DNA from 3 places in the Bacillus sp. JJ1521 genome. Region 2 is predicted to be linked to each of the others. Evidence: riboswitches for the same ligand, from Rfam matches in the RefSeq annotation. Region 2 holds a riboswitch; each other region holds the start of a gene.
What was found. A riboswitch is a leader RNA that binds a small molecule or an ion and turns the genes downstream of it on or off. The one in region 2 is predicted to bind thiamine pyrophosphate.
Positions count from the first base shown of each region.

Region 1: it holds a riboswitch for thiamine pyrophosphate, as region 2 does, so the genes downstream of both, V7147_RS03890 (thiamine phosphate synthase) here and tenA (thiaminase II) in region 2, are expected to answer to the same signal.
Region 3: it holds a riboswitch for thiamine pyrophosphate, as region 2 does, so the genes downstream of both, thiT (energy-coupled thiamine transporter ThiT) here and tenA (thiaminase II) in region 2, are expected to answer to the same signal.

Region 1 is NZ_JBALOX010000019.1:11,865-18,295, reverse strand. Features, by position in the region: gene V7147_RS03905 (thiazole synthase) at 1-691, opposite strand, end outside; gene thiS (sulfur carrier protein ThiS) at 695-898, opposite strand; gene thiO (glycine oxidase ThiO) at 913-2,025, opposite strand; gene V7147_RS03890 (thiamine phosphate synthase) at 2,009-2,617, opposite strand; TPP riboswitch at 2,739-2,848, opposite strand; gene groL (chaperonin GroEL) at 3,053-4,678, opposite strand; gene groES (co-chaperone GroES) at 4,927-5,211, opposite strand; gene V7147_RS03875 (CPBP family intramembrane glutamic endopeptidase) at 5,548-6,285, shown strand; gene V7147_RS03870 (YdiK family protein) at 6,289-6,431, shown strand, end outside.
Region 2 is NZ_JBALOX010000123.1:17,638-24,068, forward strand. Features, by position in the region: gene V7147_RS16670 (ATP-binding protein) at 1-144, shown strand, start outside; gene V7147_RS16675 (hypothetical protein) at 375-833, shown strand; gene V7147_RS16680 (DUF3784 domain-containing protein) at 874-1,182, opposite strand; gene V7147_RS16685 (cupin domain-containing protein) at 1,260-1,619, opposite strand; TPP riboswitch at 2,096-2,196, shown strand; gene tenA (thiaminase II) at 2,293-2,979, shown strand; SAM riboswitch class I at 3,102-3,210, shown strand; gene V7147_RS16695 (carboxymuconolactone decarboxylase family protein) at 3,321-3,974, shown strand; gene V7147_RS16700 (PadR family transcriptional regulator) at 4,151-4,474, shown strand; gene V7147_RS16705 (HAAS domain-containing protein) at 4,479-5,234, shown strand; gene V7147_RS16710 (helix-turn-helix transcriptional regulator) at 5,450-6,151, shown strand.
Region 3 is NZ_JBALOX010000074.1:33,849-40,279, reverse strand. Features, by position in the region: gene ychF (redox-regulated ATPase YchF) at 55-1,155, shown strand; gene rpsF (30S ribosomal protein S6) at 1,333-1,620, shown strand; gene ssb (single-stranded DNA-binding protein) at 1,675-2,253, shown strand; gene rpsR (30S ribosomal protein S18) at 2,304-2,543, shown strand; gene thiT (energy-coupled thiamine transporter ThiT) at 2,950-3,519, opposite strand; TPP riboswitch at 3,593-3,694, opposite strand; gene V7147_RS12180 (YybS family protein) at 3,859-4,788, shown strand; gene V7147_RS12175 (DHH family phosphoesterase) at 4,816-6,431, shown strand, end outside.

The DNA.
Region 1 (6,431 bases), on a different contig from region 2:
CTAGTCTTCCCGCTTCCAATGCTAGTTTCATTGCTTCCGCCATTTTCACAGGATCTTTTGCACCAGAAACGGCTGTATTAAGTAATACAGCATCCGCACCAAGCTCCATGGCAAATGCTACATCCTTAGGTGAACCGATTCCAGCATCAACAATGACTGGAATGGATGACTGTTCGATAATAAACTTCAAGTTAAGAGGATTAATAATTCCCTTTCCAGAACCAATTGGGGAAGCCCCCGGCATGATGGCATGAACTCCAAGATCCTCAAGACGCTTAGCTAATACCACATCATCAGAAGTATACGGAAGTACAATAAAACCTTCAGCTAAAAGCATTTCAGATGCTTTTAACGTTTCGATCGGATCCGGTAAAAGAGTACGATCATCACCAATTACCTCGACTTTGATCATGTCACATAATCCAGAGGCTTTCGCTAATTTCGCAATCCGAACTGCTTCTTTAGCCGTTTTTGCACCAGCCGTATTCGGAAGTAAAGTGTATTTAGTCAAATCCAGTTGTTCAAGAAAATTCGGTTGTTCCTCTGAAAAAATATTCATCCTTCTTACCGCAAAGGTTAGAATTTCAGCCTCTGATACTTCAACCGCTTTTTTCTGAATCTCAAATGATGGGTATTTTCCAGTACCTAATAAGAGTCTTGATCTGAAGCTTCGATCTGCTATTTTTAACATGTTTTATCCTCCTCCAACAAAATGTATGATTTCTACTACATCGCCTTTTGAAAGACCTGTAGTTTCATAGTTATTTTTCATCACAATATCCTTATTGACCTCAACCACAACAATACGATTTTCTAGATTGTAATGGGAAAGCAACCCTTGAACATTTTGGATGGTTTCTGGAAGGTCAATCTGTCTTCCGTTTACGATAATAGACATGTATGGATCACCTCCTAAACGGTCAGCGGCTTACGACGGTCAATTCTAAAAGCCTCCACCCAGTCTTTTTTCACTTCTCTTTTCAAGATTAAATCCGTAATCATTTGCCCAGTTGCAGGAGCAAGCAGGATGCCATTTCGATAATGGCCTGTCGCAAATAAAATTCCTTCGTCTTCAGGATGGTAGCCAATGAATGGATTTTGATCAAATGTTTGGGGACGCAATCCTGACCAAGCTGAATCCAATTTCATATCTGCTATGGTAGGCAGCAACATTTTTGCCTTTGCTATAAGTGTTTCGATGCCATTTAGACTAACCTTATCAGTCCAATCGTTCTCCTTGATGGTTGCGCCAATCACAAGCTTTCCATTGTTTCTTGGGACAACATAATATTTATCATGAAAAATGGTATGCTTTAAAACCGCTTTTTCACCAATCACCGAAATGCATTCCCCTTTTACAGGAGTCATTTGATGATCTAACCCAAGCTGCCTAAAAAAGGTCTCGCTCCAAACTCCACTGGCAACGACTACATGCTTCGCTTCAACAACACCCCTTGTGGTTTGAAGGAGGAAAACATTATTTTGTTTTTCAACAGTAAGTACCTTTGTAGATTCTAGAATAGAGGCACCAAGGATTTGAGCACTTTTAGCAAACGCTTGACAAACCCCAATCGGTAAAACGTTTACATCATCTTCAATATAGGCTGCGCCTAACAGATGAGGTGAAACATCTCGTTCTAATTTTTTCACTTCTTCTGTTGCTAGCCATGAAACGGTTGGTTGGGCTAAAATCGCCTTTAAACCTTGTTTATCTTGCTCAGAAAATACAAGCTTTAAAATGCCCCCCTTTCTATAACCCAAGTCAATTCCACTTAATTCATACAATTCATCTTTCAGCTTTCCATAAGCAAACTGGCTTTTTCTTGCAAAAGGGAAAAAGACATCAACATCCCCCTCACATTCAGAATGCGCCCCTAGCATGCCAGCCGCAGCACTTGTAGCTTTTGCCCCAACCTGATTCTCCTCGAACACAGCTACATCGATATTTTCCTTTGCTAAATAATAAGCAATCGAGGATCCAATAATACCGCCCCCAATTACTGCTACTTCATAGCTGTTTTTCATTACGGACCACCTCATAAAATTGACTTGCTGCAGCTAGCGGATTTTCTGCTGAAAAAATTCCTGACATCACTGCAATTCCTTCTGCTTTTAATTCTCGTAATTCGTTTACTTTATCTAGTTTAATTCCACCGATTGCATAAATTGGTAGACTCAAATGCTTTTTCATCTCAATGAGGGGTTCAATGCCATTTGGAGCCTTTCCCCTTTTACTATTCGTCTCATAGCAATGTCCGTATAAGAGATAATCTGCTCCTTTTGCTTCGGCTTCTTTAGCTCCTTCATAGGAATGGACCGACCGACCAACTGTTAGATGAGGAAAACGTTCTTTGACCATTTTAACCGGAAGCCCTATTTCAGGAAAATGGACATTTGGAATATCCATCAGTAAGGCAATATCTAATCGATCATTTAAGATAATCTTTTCTTTTTCAACACCACCCTCTTCCAAATATTGGAGTAGTATGATGATTTCTTTAACGGTTTTTGTTTTTTCTCGTATTTGGACAAAATCAATTTTGTTTTTTATTTTTATGATCTTCGATGCGAGTTCACGAACAGAATGCGACTGATCCGTTACAGCCATCAACTTCATTTACTTCTCCCCTTCATTGGAGCACCTTCTTTGTAAGTTATTAACTTGCTGCGCCCTCAAAAAAAACCACTTTCCGACATAGGAAAGTGGTGTGTTCGATAGTTGCCTAAATTCACATAAGCACAAACAGTCGCTACTTCCCTACGCAGATACTAATCTGTTCAGGTTATGAGGGTTTAAAAGTAACTACTTTATTCTCAGCCCTTATCAAGGGATCCCCTAGTAAAACTCCAATTTATTCAATTATTAAAATTATCTATTATATTACTACAAGAATTAGAAAATTTCAAGTAAACTCCTTTACAAAAACGAGGCTTCCCAAAAGTTCAAAGAACTAATGGAAAACCTCTAATTTTTAGCCTTATTAGGGTTCAATGTTACCCCTAAAAGGGTGTAAGGCAAGACCCCTATAAATCAAGGGATATTGGGCCGATATTACATCATGCCGCCCATTCCACCCATTCCGCTCATGTCAGGCATTGCAGGAGCATCTTCTTTAATGTCAGCAATTACTGCTTCAGTTGTTAGGAACATAGCTGATACAGATGCTGCGTTTTGAAGTGCCGAACGAGTAACCTTAGTTGGGTCAACGATACCAGCGTCAACCATGTTTACCCACTCGCCAGTTGCTGCGTTGAAACCAACACCAAGTGCTTCGTTTTTCAAGCGTTCAACAACTACAGATCCTTCAAGACCAGCGTTGTGAGCGATTTGACGAACTGGCTCTTCTAGTGCACGAAGAACGATGTTCACACCAGTTGCTTCGTCTCCAGCTAACTCAATAGCAGCTACTTTGTTATATACGTTCACAAGTGCAGTACCACCACCTGAAACGATACCTTCTTCAACAGCTGCGCGAGTTGCGTTAAGAGCATCTTCAATACGAAGCTTGCGTTCTTTTAGTTCAGTTTCAGTAGCAGCACCAACTTTGATAACTGCAACTCCACCAGCTAATTTAGCAAGGCGCTCTTGTAACTTTTCTTTGTCAAATTCAGAAGTAGTTTCTTCCATTTGAACACGGATATTGTTTACGCGAGATGCAATCTTATCAGATTCACCAGCACCTTCAACGATTGTCGTATTTTCTTTTGTTACAACAATCTTAGAAGCACGTCCTAATTGAGTAATATCGGCAGATTTAAGGTCTAAGCCTAAATCTTCAGTGATTACTTCACCACCAGTTAGGATTGCAATATCTTCTAGCATTGCTTTACGACGGTCACCAAATCCAGGAGCTTTAACAGCGACTGCATTGAATGTACCACGAAGCTTGTTCACGACTAGAGTTGCAAGAGCTTCACCTTCAACATCTTCAGCGATTAGTAATAATGGCTTACCTTGTTGAACCACTTGCTCTAATACTGGTAGGATTTCTTGAATGCTAGAAATCTTTTTGTCAGTGATGAGCACATATGGATTTTCAAGAACTGCTTCCATTTTGTCAGAGTCAGTTACCATGTATGGAGAAGCATATCCACGGTCAAATTGCATACCTTCTACTACTTCAAGTTCAGTAGAGAATCCTTTAGATTCTTCGATTGTAATAACACCGTCGTTACCTACGCGCTCCATTGCTTCAGCGATCAATTCGCCAACTTCTTTGTCATCTGAAGAAATAGCAGCAACTTGTGCGATAGAATCTTTACCTTCAATTGGTTGTGAAATAGCTTTTAATTCTTGAACAGCTACTGTAACAGCTTTTTCAATACCTTTACGAACTACCATTGGGTTTGCACCAGCAGTAACGTTCTTTAAGCCTTCGCGAATCATCGCTTGAGCAAGAACTGTTGCAGTAGTAGTACCGTCACCAGCAACATCATTTGTTTTGCTAGCAACTTCAGCAACAAGCTTAGCACCCATGTTTTCAAATGCATCTTCTAATTCGATTTCTTTTGCAATTGTTACACCGTCATTTGTGATAAGTGGTGAACCAAATTTTTTCTCAAGAACCACGTTACGTCCTTTTGGCCCTAATGTTACTTTTACAGCATTTGCTAATGCGTCAACACCACGAAGCATTGCGCGACGAGCATCTTCACTAAATTTAATTTCTTTTGCCATTTATAAGCCCTCCTCAAAAATATAAATTAAATCAAATGCACCTTGGCGGCGTATTTGCGCCCGATTTTTAGGCCCACACGATGTGGGTCATGAAGACGTTGCCACAGGAGGTGGCGCCTTTAGTCTTCGATCTAACTGCTCGAAAAATTTTCCTTTAAAAAATCGTGGCATCCGCCGAAGGCTTTTAACTTTATTCAGGATTTCGCTGAATAAAGTTAACAATCTTATGATATAAATGCTGTTTTCAATTAACCGATAACAGCTAAAATGTCGCTTTCACGTAAAATTAAGTATTCAGTACCTTCGTATTTCACTTCAGTACCAGCATATTTTGAGAAGATAATGCGATCACCAACCGCAACCTCTAAAGCTACTCTTTCACCACTGTCTAGTACACGACCTGTACCTGCAGCAACTACTTTACCTTCTTGTGGCTTTTCCTTTGCAGAATCTGGTAATACAATCCCGCTTGCAGTTTTTTCCTCTGATTCAACTAGTTCAATAACAACGCGATCACCTAATGGCTTTAACAAGTGAAACGACCTCCTCAAATAATTTAAATATTAGTTTCGTCTGCTTATTAGCACTCAAACAACTCGAGTGCTAACACAATTATTATATTAAATAATCTCTACCTATTTTGCAAGTCATTTGATATAGAATTTGGAAAAAAGATTCGACTTTCTTCGTCACCTATCTATCCTATGTTACTAACAAGAAAAATAAACCATGGTTATTCATTAATATATTTTCTTCAATGAAAAATTGGATTTGCATTATACTAATGGATAAGTATGAATATATGTTACAATACAAAGGGTGGACAATTAGTACTGATTCATTATTCCATCTATAAAAAGGAGATTTTCATGAAAGCTCGATATTGGTATGTCATTTTAACGTACATCATCATGCAGTTCTCTGGAATTTTAGGTATCCCGCTTCTCTTATATTTTGGTGTTGGAAAAGACCTAGATCCAGCCGCTGCTCAAAATACAATAATTTCACTTTGGACTGTTTTTAGTTTTGTGGCCGCACTTCCGATTGTATTATATTTATTAAGACAAGATATTAAGGAAAGACATCAGAACTTACGACGTTCCTCTAAAGGTGAGGCAATTGGATGGGCGATCGCAGGTGTGTTTATGGCTATGACAGCCCAAGTGGTTGCGGCAAACATTGAAATTCATCTGTTTGGTATTGAGCCCGGTTCTGAAAACACCCAAGAAATTTTGACCTTGGTAAAATCTTTACCATTGCTTGTAATCGTAGTATCGATAATTGGTCCAATTCTTGAAGAAATTATCTTCCGACAAATTATTTTTGGATCATTATATAAAAAATTTAACTTTTTCATCTCAGGCTTAATTAGTTCGTTAATTTTCGCTGTTGTGCATATGGACTTTACTCATATCCTCATTTATACGGCAATGGGCTTTACCTTTGCATTCCTCTATGTACAAACAAAGCGAATTATCGTACCGATTTTTGCCCATGTAGCGATGAATACTTTTGTTGTCGTGGTTCAGACAATTTTTGCAGATGATATAGAAAGAATCATGAAGCAAGCTGAGAAGCTGCAACAGACATTTATTGGGGGCTTTTAACTTATGAGACGAACTTCACCTTTTGTAATGGGCATCTTTTACACATTATTGGGTGCATTCTTTACGTATATCGCGATTACTAATGCAACGCAGTCTGTCTGGAACTTTTCCACGGTGCTACTTGCACTTATCGCAACATTTGACTT
Region 2 (6,431 bases):
AAGGAAAAAGGGTTAGAACTTGGGGCGAATGAGTATTTAATCAAGCCATATCAACCAACACTCTTATCCAAGCTGATTCTTCAAACATTGTTGAAAAAAGATTGGAGCGGGCAGATCCTGATTCCAAGTAATAATAAGGAGTAATTTTTAGAAAGGGGCAAATGGACTTTGCCCCTCTTTCCCATGATCACATATGGTTGACGTTATTTGATTGAATATTGCCCATTCTTTTTGCGGATTTTAGAAAAAATGAAACTAAATCATGTTTGATTCGTAAATTAAATATAAGAGAAATGTAATGCTGATAATGTATATCATAACTGTGTTCACCCATTTTTTTTATTATCTTATTTCTGGTAAGGAGGTGCTGGAGGTTGGAAAAGCATGTAGATGCTATAAAAGCGATTATAAGTAAACTGAGAAGTACCATCAGTAAAGAAAGTTCAAAAAAGCTGGATTTGAATAAATGTGAACGAGTAGTTAATAAGTTGGATTCTTTTTCGGTAACCTGTGAAGAATGTCAGCAGCATTTGCTTAAATTAAAAAATCATTTCGTTCAACTAGAATCTAACGCAAAAGAGATTGATATGGATATTAAACAACATAAAAAAGTGATCCATGACATTGTCTCTCATCTTGAAAAGAAGCATAAATTGGTGCAAGAAGGAATGTACCTATCATTATTCTTGTCGATAGGAATTAGTATGGGCGTTGTGTTTGGATTAACCATATTTGATAATATTGGCTTAGGACTACCAATTGGAATGAGTATGGGCATTGCAATTGGTGTAGGTTTAGATGCAGATGCGAAGAAAAAAGGGAAAACAATATAGTTTTTTGGACACAGCAATCGCTGTCCCTATTCCATCCGCTCTAAAATCGGAGTCGCCAATAATTAGCAACAATGAGCATTTTTACGATATAAACTCCAATAATAACTTTATATATTTGTATAACACTTTCGCCAAAAACCGATACTACAAGAGGCATTAAAAGGACAATAACTCTCAAGATTATTGCAGTCACTCCAGTTCTTTTTGCATATTTATCTTTTTCACCATAAAAGGTAGTTTCACTAAAACCGATAATTAAGGATAACTTCTTTTTTACACGGATTAGATAACCTAAATAAATGATAAATACTCCTGCAACTATAATAGCTATCGAGCTAAAAGTACCCAAAAAAGCACCTCCATTTCATATTTAAAATACGATTTAAGAAGGTAATAGTTTCAAACTAATAAATTGCAATAAACTTATCATGAATACTTCAATGGAATAAAAAGGGAAGGGGACAAATCCTCACTTTCAATGACAATCGCTGTTAATCCAGTATCCGTTTTCGTTTCATGCCATTCATCTTTTTCCCAAAAAACGGCATCCCCAGGCTCTACCTTACAGTATTCATCATTTTCGCCGCGGACAAACCCTTCACCTTTTACAATTAATAAAAATTGCGGGACCACAGCTTGATGAAAACCCACGATCCCATTCTTATCTAAATGCATACACCCGATCTGAGTTGTCATATTTGTACGTATAATACGGTTCATAATAAAGTCCGAATTAAATTGTGAAATTCGTTTACCTCGATCTTTGTTAAATGTATAAATCTCCATGCTATACCTCCTAAGTTTGGGATATTTTTATTACTTCTCCATTACCTCGTAAAACACCTGCTATTTGAGTTCAAAAATGGGGGTGTCTGAACTTTTTGTGATTTAGAATGTGGATTATAATTGAGTAATCAATGATATTTTTAAGCGGAGATTTTCCGATTAAGTAAAGAAAAATTGCCGATTTACACGTTTTTTGAATCAATAGTCGGAATCTTTCCGGCTGTTTAATCTATTTTCAGTTCTATTTGATACATAAGAGAAATTTCTGCTCCTATATTATCTAACTCGCTTTAATATCCAATCAATCTGTAAAACTTACAGGTGGTTTCTTGAAAAAATTTAAAAATGTGAACCCAATAATTGGGGGATACTCAATATTTATCCATTGAACTAGTTCGCTCAGGTTTGGTCTACTGTCCCTCTTGTTTTATTTCCATTGCTATGTTTAACTAGTATCTAGTAACTTAATAATCTAACAATTCGACTAGGGGAGCATGCAAATGCTGAGAGATAGAAATATCGACCCTTTGAACCTGATCTAGGTAACACTAGCGTAGGGAAGTGGGGTTGGTATTTTTCGTGTAAACGATTAAATTTGCCGAACCCATTTCTAGACACTAGTGATGGGTTTTTATTTTGTATCCTCCCTGAAGTCAACTAGTTGAAAGGGGAAATGAAAGTGAGCAGTTTATTTACAGATCGAATATGGAATCGAGTAGAGCCGATTTGGAATTCGTATTTGGAGCATCCTTTTGTGAAAGGGATTGGCGAAGGTTGGTTAGATAAGGATAAATTCAAGCATTATATGAAGCAGGATTATGTGTACCTAATTGAGTACTCCCGTCTATTTGCGTTAGGGAGTGCAAAAGCACCTGACTTAAAAACGATGTCCATTTTTGCAAACCTTTTGCATGGCACATTGGAAGTGGAAATGGATCTTCACCGCCAATATGCTGCAAAATTTGGTATAACTCCTGAGGAGCTTGAGGCAACCGAGCCCGCTTCAACTACGACTTCATACACAAGTTACATGCTGAACGTAGCTCAACTTGGTGGTGTTGAAAATATTGTTGCAGCTGTCCTTGCCTGTGCATGGAGCTATAATTTCATTGGGAAAGAGCTAGTCAAATGGCCAGGAGCAATAGATCATGAATTTTATGGCGAGTGGGTAAAAATGTATGCATCTGATGAATTTACTGAGTTAGCAGATGATTGTAAGAATCTCATCAATGAAATGGCAAGTGAAAAACCAGAACGTGATCTAGCAGTACTTGAAGAAATCGTTGTTAAAACTAGCATGTACGAATACATGTTTTGGGATATGGCGGAAAACAAAGAGGAATGGCCTATTAATCTTTGAATAAGTGGGTCAAGGGGGACAGGTACATTGTCCCGTTTTCAAAATAATCCAACACTTATGTTGACAAACTATTGCCAATTCATGTAAGGTATTAATAAATATACCAAATTTAATACGATTTTCTCTTATCAAGAGTCGGGGAAGGAACCTGGTCCGTTGATCCCGCAGCAACCGTTACTATGAATGTAACAAGGTGCTAATTCCAGCAAGCGTATGCTTGAAAGATGAGTGTGGACGTACATAGTGCCTCTTCCTCATTGGAAGGGGCTTTTTAAATTCTTATTTGAATTTGGAAATTCGTCTATTATTTGGTGAAAAAATAGGAAATGGGGAGATTTAATATGACTAGTTTGTACAAAAAAGAATACTTTGGTAGACTGCCTGAATTGAATAAGTATGCGTCGGAGGCATTTCAATCTTTCATCAAGTTTGATAGCCAAGCATTAGCTGCAGGTAGACTTTCCGTGAAACAGAAGGAACTGATTGCCGTAGCAGTAGCTCATATCACGGGTTGTCCATATTGCATTGATTTACATGTAGGAAATGCAAAAAAGAATGACTCTACGAAAGAAGAAGTCACTGAGGCTATTTTTGTAGCGACAGCATTGAAAGCAGGTTCCTCTTTAGCTCATGGAGTGAATGCACTTAATGCTTATGATGGAAAAGGTGATAATGAGCTATATAAAGCAGCTTATTTTGCAAGACTGAAAGAATTTGCTGAATTAAATGGAGAGGCATTTAAAGCATTTATTGATTTTGACACGAAGTCTCTCAAAGCGCAAAACATAACAGAAAAAGATAAAGAGTTGATTGCGGTTGCTTGTGCACACACAACAGGTTGCCCGTACTGCATTGACCTTCATACGAAAAATGCGAAAAAAGCAGGTGCTGATTTAGAAGAAATCTCAGAAGCTATTTTCGTTGCAGTTGCCTTAAAAGCAGGATCTGCGTTGGCTCACAGCGTGAATGCGCTTAATGCTTATGATGAGAAGTAATTAAAATAAAACCTATTGACAAAAAAACGAAATAACTTTATACTAAAAACAACTATTTTGTATTACAAGGTAGTTGTTTTTTTATCCGCTATCTTGTTTAACCAACTACCTGTGGATAATCTTATTTTTTTAGTTCACTATCTTGTATAACATACTAGAGGAGGCAGTATGATGAAATGTCGATAAGAAGCCAATTGTTAAAAGGAATTTTAGACGGATGTGTTTTGGCTGTCATTGAAAAGGAACCTGTCTATGGCTATGAGCTTTCACAAAAACTGCTGAATATTGGTTTGGCTGATGTGAGCGAAGGAACCATTTACCCCATATTATTACGTCTCCAAAAGAATGGACTCATTCGGGGAGAAATGAGACCCTCTGAATCAGGACCAAATCGGAAATATTATTTTTTGACAGACACGGGGCAGGAGGCATTAGAGAGTATTACCGAGGAATGGGAACAAATTTCAAAACCAGTGAACGAATTATTGAAAGGAAGGTAAAGATATGCTATCAGCAAAAAGTGAGGCATTTATAGACAATCTCAAAATTTACTTAATGATGTCAGGAAAAAAAGATCAAGATGTAAAGGAGTTAATAGAAGAGTTAAAAGATCATCTCATCGAAGTCGAGAAAAGCGGGCGCAGCATAAATGATATTATTGATCAAACACCAGAACAATATATGGCTTCATTAAAACAGGAAATGAAGACAGATTATAAACAACTTGTAAAATTTCTACCATTCTATATTCTTGGGGTCATTGCCTATTTCCTTATAGGACCCGCAATAAGAGGAGAGTTCGAACTAAACATTATCCAAGTCATAGGGATGCCCATTTTAGCTGTAATGGGGCTTGGGATTTACGTTTACTTTTTACAGAATGCTGGTAGGAAGCAATATTCAAAGAAGAAGTTTTTTTTAGGGGCGATGATTGCAAGTGCAATTGTAACAACTTTAGCGATTCTCATATTGGTTGCAAGTACAATAATAATTAATCCGTTTTTTACAGGGGGTAAGACAACAGATGTAATTGTAATTGTGATATGTAGCGGTATTTTTATTACAACAGCGATTTGGAGTAAAACATGGTTTTCCATTGTGATACCAGCATTCCTTATTATACCTGACGTATTTACAAGATTGACGAACTTGAGTATTGAAACAATCATTATCATTAGTTTGGTCTCTTTTGTTCTACTGTTTGTGGTCCTCATTCTAAATATCTTGATAACAGAAAAAAGGAAAAAGAGGTTGGTGTGATAGATTCTTTCTCAAGATGTTCCCCGAAGACTTTTTAAATAAGTCGTTGGGGAACTTTTTTTATGGATAAAAAGTTGTTAGATTTTACAAAAAATATAGAATATAGTGTTTGCTGTCTGTATATCATGTATTAATAATTAATTATCAAAGCAATAATCCATTATTGTGATAAATATTTATTTACATTAAAAGTCTTTTGTAAAGGAGTTGATTAAATGGTGGTGAAAAAAAGCGCCTCGGAACTTCTTCAGAATTATATCCCACTTGTCGAATTTTTAGGTAGTGTAATGGGTCAACATTGCGAGGTCGTTTTGCATGATATTCGAAATCTGGAAAGTTCCATCATTGCCATCAAAAATAACCATATTAGCAACCGGAATGTCGGAGGTTCCATTACAGATCTAGCATTAAAAATCTTGAAGGAAAAATCGTATGCGAACAAAGATTTCCTAATCAATTATGCTGGCAAAACGCAAGAAGGAAAAATTGTAAAATCTTCTACATTTTTTATCAAAGATCTAAATGAAGAAGTGATTGGATTACTTTGTTTTAATATGGACGTTGGATGCATGATTGAAACGAAGAATCTTCTCGATAATTTAATTAATGGCTCATCTCAAGTTGGTGCAAATGGCCTTCAATTGAATGGTAGGGAGCTTGGGGAACCTTGTGATACATTTGAAGATTTACATACTTCCATTGAAGATCTTACAACATCGATTATTTTGAAAACCCTTTCAGAGGTTGAAGTCCCTCCTGAACGGATGTCGCCCGATGAAAAAATGGAGATTGTAAGCAAGCTAAATGAAAGGGGCGTCTTCTTAATAAAGGGGGCTGTTTCTGAAGTAGCTGCAAATTTAAAGAGCTCAGATGCAACAATTTATCGGTATCTACAAAAAATTGACATTAAATATTAGTTGAAAATGATTACATGTTGCCAGTTAGTACCTTTTATAAGTACATAAAAAAGGTGTTGTGAATTTCTCCGTAAGATAAAGATTCAGGTCAAACATAATAAAATCAAGTAATAATAATAAATTATCATTATAAAAAATACTCAACGTAACCTGTCAGATTGATTTTTAAATGAAGGGAGGTGTTTCCAAATTAGTCCAAGTCAAATGATGTTTTCTGCCCCACCTTTAGTAAGGAACACATACTTCATGACAAAGGTATATAACTACAATCTTATATGAA
Region 3 (6,431 bases), on a different contig from region 2:
TATAATTGTTGAAGGCTAGTTAGTATGTTACGGATAAGAGGAGTGGAATAATCAATGGCGTTAACAGCAGGAATCGTTGGTCTTCCAAACGTTGGAAAATCAACTCTTTTTAATGCAATTACACAAGCAGGCGCAGAATCAGCGAACTATCCGTTCTGTACAATCGACCCAAATGTGGGGATTGTTGAAGTGCCAGATGAACGTTTAAATAAATTAACAGAATTAGTACAACCCAAAAAGACTGTTCCAACAACCTTTGAGTTCACAGATATTGCAGGGATCGTAAAAGGTGCGAGTAAAGGAGAAGGTCTTGGCAATAAATTCTTATCTCATATCCGCCAGGTTGATGCGATTTGTCATGTTGTTCGTTGTTTTGCGGACGACAATATTACTCACGTTGCTGGTAAGGTAGACCCGATTTCGGATATTGAGACAATCAATCTAGAGTTGATATTAGCAGACCTTGAATCAGTGGATAAGCGTATTGACCGTGTTGGGAAACTTGCTAAGCAAAAGGATAAAGATGCTGTTGCAGAGCATGAAGTGCTTGTGATGTTAAAAGAAGCATTTGAAAATGAACAACCTGCTCGTGCGATTGAATTTACGGAAGAACAAATGAAATATGTAAAGGGAATGCACTTACTAACAAGTAAACAAGTTTTATACGTTGCCAATGTTGGTGAAGATGATGTAGCAGATCCTTCTTCAAATGAGTATGTTCAATTAGTTCGTGAGTTTGCAGAAAAGGAAAATGCTGAGGTAATTGTTATTTGTGCGAAGATTGAGTCTGAAATTGTGGAGCTTGAAGGGGAAGAAAAGGAGATGTTCCTTGAAGAGCTTGGAATTGAAGAATCTGGGCTCGACCAATTAATTCGTACTGCGTATCACTTATTAGGCCTTGCTACTTATTTTACTGCAGGTGTACAAGAGGTAAGAGCGTGGACGTTCAGAAAAGGTATGAAAGCACCTCAATGTGCAGGGATTATTCACACTGATTTTGAGAGAGGGTTTATTCGCGCGGAGACGGTCTCATATGAGGACTTGCTTGCAGGTGGCTCTATGAATGCTGCACGTGAAGCAGGTAAGGTACGTCTTGAAGGTAAAGAATATATTGTTCAAGATGGGGATGTTATCCATTTCCGATTTAATGTATAAGATTTTTATGTAAAAGTAGCCATAGGACGGTTTTCGTTTTGTGGCTACTTTCATTTTTAAACATTTCTTGCCTGCAAATTATTAATGTGGTATAATCTTTTTCTGTGAGTAATTAAAATAATTGCTCCTTGCCCTTTTTAGATAAAGGGCCGTTAGTCCAAAAGGAGGTGTAATGTGATGAGAAAATACGAAGTTATGTATATTATCCGTCCAAACATTGAAGATGAAGCGAAAAAGGCTTTAGTTGAGCGTTTTAATGGCGTTCTAACTGATAATGGTGCGGAGATTACAAACGTAAAAGAATGGGGTAAGCGCCGTTTAGCTTATGAAATCAATGATTTCCGCGATGGTTATTACATGATTCTTAACGTAATGTCTAACTCTGAAGCTGTTAACGAATTCGATCGTTTAGCGAAAATCAGTGAAGACATTATCCGTCATATCATTGTTAAAGAAGAAGAATAAGAATTTTTTAGAGTATAGACTCTGTTTCAATATCCTGTTAAGGAGATGGTTCTGATGATGAATCGCGTAGTTCTCGTTGGGAGACTTACAAAGGATCCGGAATTACGATATACCCCAAGTGGAGTTGCAGTTGCAACCTTCACACTTGCAGTGAATAGAACATTTACGAATCAGTCAGGTGAACGTGAAGCTGACTTCATTAATTGCGTGATTTGGCGCCGACCAGCTGAAAATGTCGCTAATTTCTTGAAAAAGGGAAGCTTAGCTGGCGTTGATGGTCGTATTCAAACAAGAAATTATGAAGGCCAGGATGGCAAACGCGTATATGTTACTGAGGTTGTAGCAGAAAGTGTTCAATTCCTTGAACCTAGAAATGCGAATGACCAACAGCGCAGCGGTGGAGGAAACTTTGGTGGAAACTATGGCGGAGGCTATGGTGGTAATCAAGGGGGCAATCAAGGTGGCTATGGAGGCAACCAGGGTGGAAACCAAGGCGGTGGCCAAGGTGGATACTCTCCATTTGGACAGAGTCAGAACCCAAATCAAAACCAAGGACCTACAAGAGTAGACCAAGATCCATTTGCTAATGATGGACAACCCATTGATATTTCAGATGATGATCTTCCATTCTAACTTGTAAGTCTAATCGATAAAATCTTAAATTGAAAAGGAGGAGAAAATAAATGGCAGGCGGACGTAAAGGTGGACGTGCAAAGCGTCGTAAAGTGTGTTACTTCACAGCTAATGGAATCACACACATCGATTACAAAGAAGTAGATTTACTTAAAAAATTCGTTTCTGAGCGTGGTAAAATCTTACCTCGTCGTGTAACTGGTACAAGTGCGAAATACCAACGTAAATTAACAATTGCTATTAAACGTGCTCGTCAAATGGCATTACTACCATATGTATCTGGTGAGTAATAATTTAAATTTAAGGCACCCAATCATAATGATTTGGGTGCCTTATTTGTTTTAATATTATTTCAATAACACGATATTTAGATAAGCCCCCAGACTGATAAATAGACGTAAAAATTCCGCTTAATTAGTAATTTATATTAAATAAAGCTTAAATAGACAGAGAGTTTCCGCCTATTGGCTCGAAAACCGTAAGAATGGGGGATTTTTCTTTGCATTGTCGGAATATCTCCGCTCATATCCCCTGAAACGAGCTCCATTCTGCATTTAATCGGAAAACCTACGCTTATTTTACTTTTTGTTGGTTACTCATTAAGGACAAGACATCATAATTTCAAACGGAGTTCGTCTATTTGATTATCGTAAAAGGAAACATATAAAAAAGCCTCTAAAAGAGGCAAATATATAATTACATAGTTTCCTTTTGAATGAAAAAGCGTGGTGAAGCTACGATAAGTAAAATCAAAACTATGGAGCATGCAATAAAGGATCCTAGCATTGCAATACTGTTAAACGTAAAGGAGTAAAACACTGGGTCCATTCCTTTTGGTGCATACATGCCCCAATAGATGAATCCGGCAAGAAAGTGCCAGAAGTAACGCGCTACACTTCCTATGAATATTGCAATGACAATAATACCTATAGCTAATCCCTTTTTATTATTGATTAAAGTCCTTTGAACTGGGTTTTTTAATAAGCCAGCAAAACCTATAAAAGGAAATGCAATAACAAATTCAATAAAACCTTGTAACGGATGAATAATTTGAGGGTCAAATACAAGCTGTAATAACCCCCATATTAATCCTGACAGAAATCCTGTTTTGAATCCCCATCTTAATGCGATAATAAATATGGGAACCATTGCAAAAGAAATTGATATAGTAGCGATTTTAATGGATGGTACAAAAATGTCCAATGCAAGCGCCAATACAGCAAAAATAGCTGCTTCAATCATTGCCTGTAATCTTGTATTTCTCATAAAAAAATCCCCCTTAAAGTATGTTGTAAAATAACGTACCCCAAGGAGAACAACTTTAATAAAAGTATTGGTTCTCAAAATAACTCCACATCCCTACGCTAGTGTTAACTAACAGGTTCGAAGGGTCTGAACTTAAATGTTCACTCTCAGCAAATTTGCTCCCCTTGTGGTTACGTTTCCTTATATAACTACTATCATAATGGAAAATAGGGAAAAGTAAAACAAAAAGTTTCGCTTTCTAGTTTTCATAGTCCTGAAAGGTTGAAGACTTTATCGTAAAACTTTAAAATAGAAAGTGATTGTAAAAAAGGTGTGTGTTATTTAATTTGAGGTGAAAAGGTGAAAAATGCAAAAATATTAACAGAAGGCGGTATGCTTTTAGCAATATATAGTGTACTGTTACTTGTTGCTTTATATGTTCCACTACTTGGAATCGTGCTTTTATTTTTTTTGCCCGTTCCATTTATCCTGTTTACAGTGAGGTATAGGGTAAAGCCATCATTACTATTTATTCTCATTGCTTTTTTATTATCGGGGTTATTCGGTTCTGTCATTGGGATATTACATACGCTAATGTTTGGAATAACAGGTATCTTATTAGGTGAATTGATTAACAGGGGAAGAAGTGGAATTGAACTATTTTTAGGATCCTGTTTATCCTATTTGTTCTCAATCGTTTTGCTTTATGTAACAGCGATTGTGGTCCTGCAAATTGATGTCATTGACATGATCCGAGAAAGCTCGCGGGAATCTTTTGCAATGGCTGAGAGTATAATGAGGGCAACAGGGGGAGATGTAAATACAGAGGCTATTAAGCAACTGGAAGATTCCATTGACATGATGCAATACATGATCCCAAGTATGTTTGTATTGATTGCTATGTTTTTAGCCTTTGTTACGGTTGTGGCAATGAAACCAGTGCTTGTACGACTTCAAGTGAAAATGAATCCGTTCCCGCCTTTTCGTGAGATCACCTTTCCTAAGAGTATCTTATGGTATTATTTACTGATTTTACTTTTTAGCTTTGTTGAACTGGATAAGGGTACGTTTGGGTATACGGCCTTTTTAAATTTATTTTTTGTTTTGCAGATGCTCATGGTCATTCAAGGATTATCATTTATTTATTACTTCTGCCATCAAAAAAGAATTCCAAAGGCAGTGCCAATTGTGCTGACAATTCTAACACCATTTCTCCTTTATATTATTCGAATCTTAGGTATAATTGACTTAGGATTCCAACTGCGACAACGAATAAGAGAAAAGAAGTAAAACAAAGCTTTAGGAGCTGAAAATTACATGCCAGACTTTTACAAAAGGAAGTTATTTCGCTATCCCTTATATGCATTGCTTGTGATTACAAGTATTTTTAGTGCAATTCTTATTTATTTTCAATGGGTAATTGGGTTAGCATGTTTTCTGCTCCTTGGATTCATTGTGTATTTTTTATACAAAGCAAACTCACATCTAAAAAAGGAAATGGAGCATTATATCTCAACCCTTTCGTATCGCTTAAAAAAGGTTGGCGAAGAGGCATTAATGGAAATGCCAATTGGGATTTTGCTTTATAATGAGGAGTTTCAGGTCGAGTGGGCGAATGCCTATTTATCTAACTGTTTGGATGCAGATTCATTAGTAGGAAGATCCCTTTACGAGGTCGAGGAACTGATTGTTCCCTTAATACAACAAGAGATCGAAAGTGATACGATAACGTTAAATGAGCAGAAATTCAAAGTCATAATAAAGAGAGAAGAACGCTTGCTTTATTTCTTTGATGTAACGGAACAAATGGAAATTGTGCAATTGTATGAAGCGGAGCGAACCGTTTTAGGAATTATCTTTTTAGATAATTATGATGAAGTAACACAGGGAATGGATGATCAACGAAAAAGTTCGTTAAATAGCCAGGTTACATCTATCCTTAATGAATGGGCAAATGAACATGGCGTATTTTTAAAAAGAACATCGTCAGAACGTTTTATTGCTGTGTTAAACGAAGAGATCTTATCAAATCTTGAAAAAACAAAGTTTACCATTTTGGATGATGTGAGGGAAACAACAGCGAAGGAGAGTGTAGCATTAACCCTAAGTATTGGGATTGGAATTGGAGTTCCAACCCTACCGGAGTTAGGGGCTGCCGCACAATCAAGTTTGGACCTAGCATTGGGACGTGGTGGAGATCAAGTTGCGATAAAACTTCCGAATGGAAAGGTTAAGTTTTATGGTGGCAAAACGAATCCAATGGAAAAACGGACTAGGGTCCGCGCACGCGTGATTTCACATGCCTTAAAGGAAATTGTCTCAGACAGTGATAAAGTCATCATAATGGGCCATAAATACCCTGATATGGATGCAGTAGGGGCTGCTATTGGAATTTTAAAGGTGGCACAAATGAACCACAAAGATGGATACATTGTCTTAAATCCGAATGAAATCGATTCAGGCGTAGGGCGACTACTTGAGGAAGTGAAGGAAAATACGGAGCTTTGGTCGTATTTTATTACACCGGAACAAGCGCTTGAAATTGCTACAAATGACACGCTACTCGTTGTTGTTGACACACATAAGCCATCGCTCGTTATTGAGGAAAAACTTGTATCAAAAATTGATAAAGTGGTGGTCATTGACCATCACCGTCGAGGCGAGGAATTTATTCAATCACCATTACTCGTCTATATGGAGCCGTATGCGTCATCAACAGCAGAGTTGGTTACAGAGCTACTTGAGTATCAGCCAAAGCGGAAGAAAATTGATATGCTTGAAGCAACCGCATTACTTGCGGGGATTATTGTAGATACAAAGAGCTTTACACTTCGGACAGGATCAAGAACATTTGATGCAGCATCCTATCTACGTGCTCAAGGTGCGGACACCGTTCTTGTTCAGAAGTTCCTAAAGGAAAACATGGATCATTT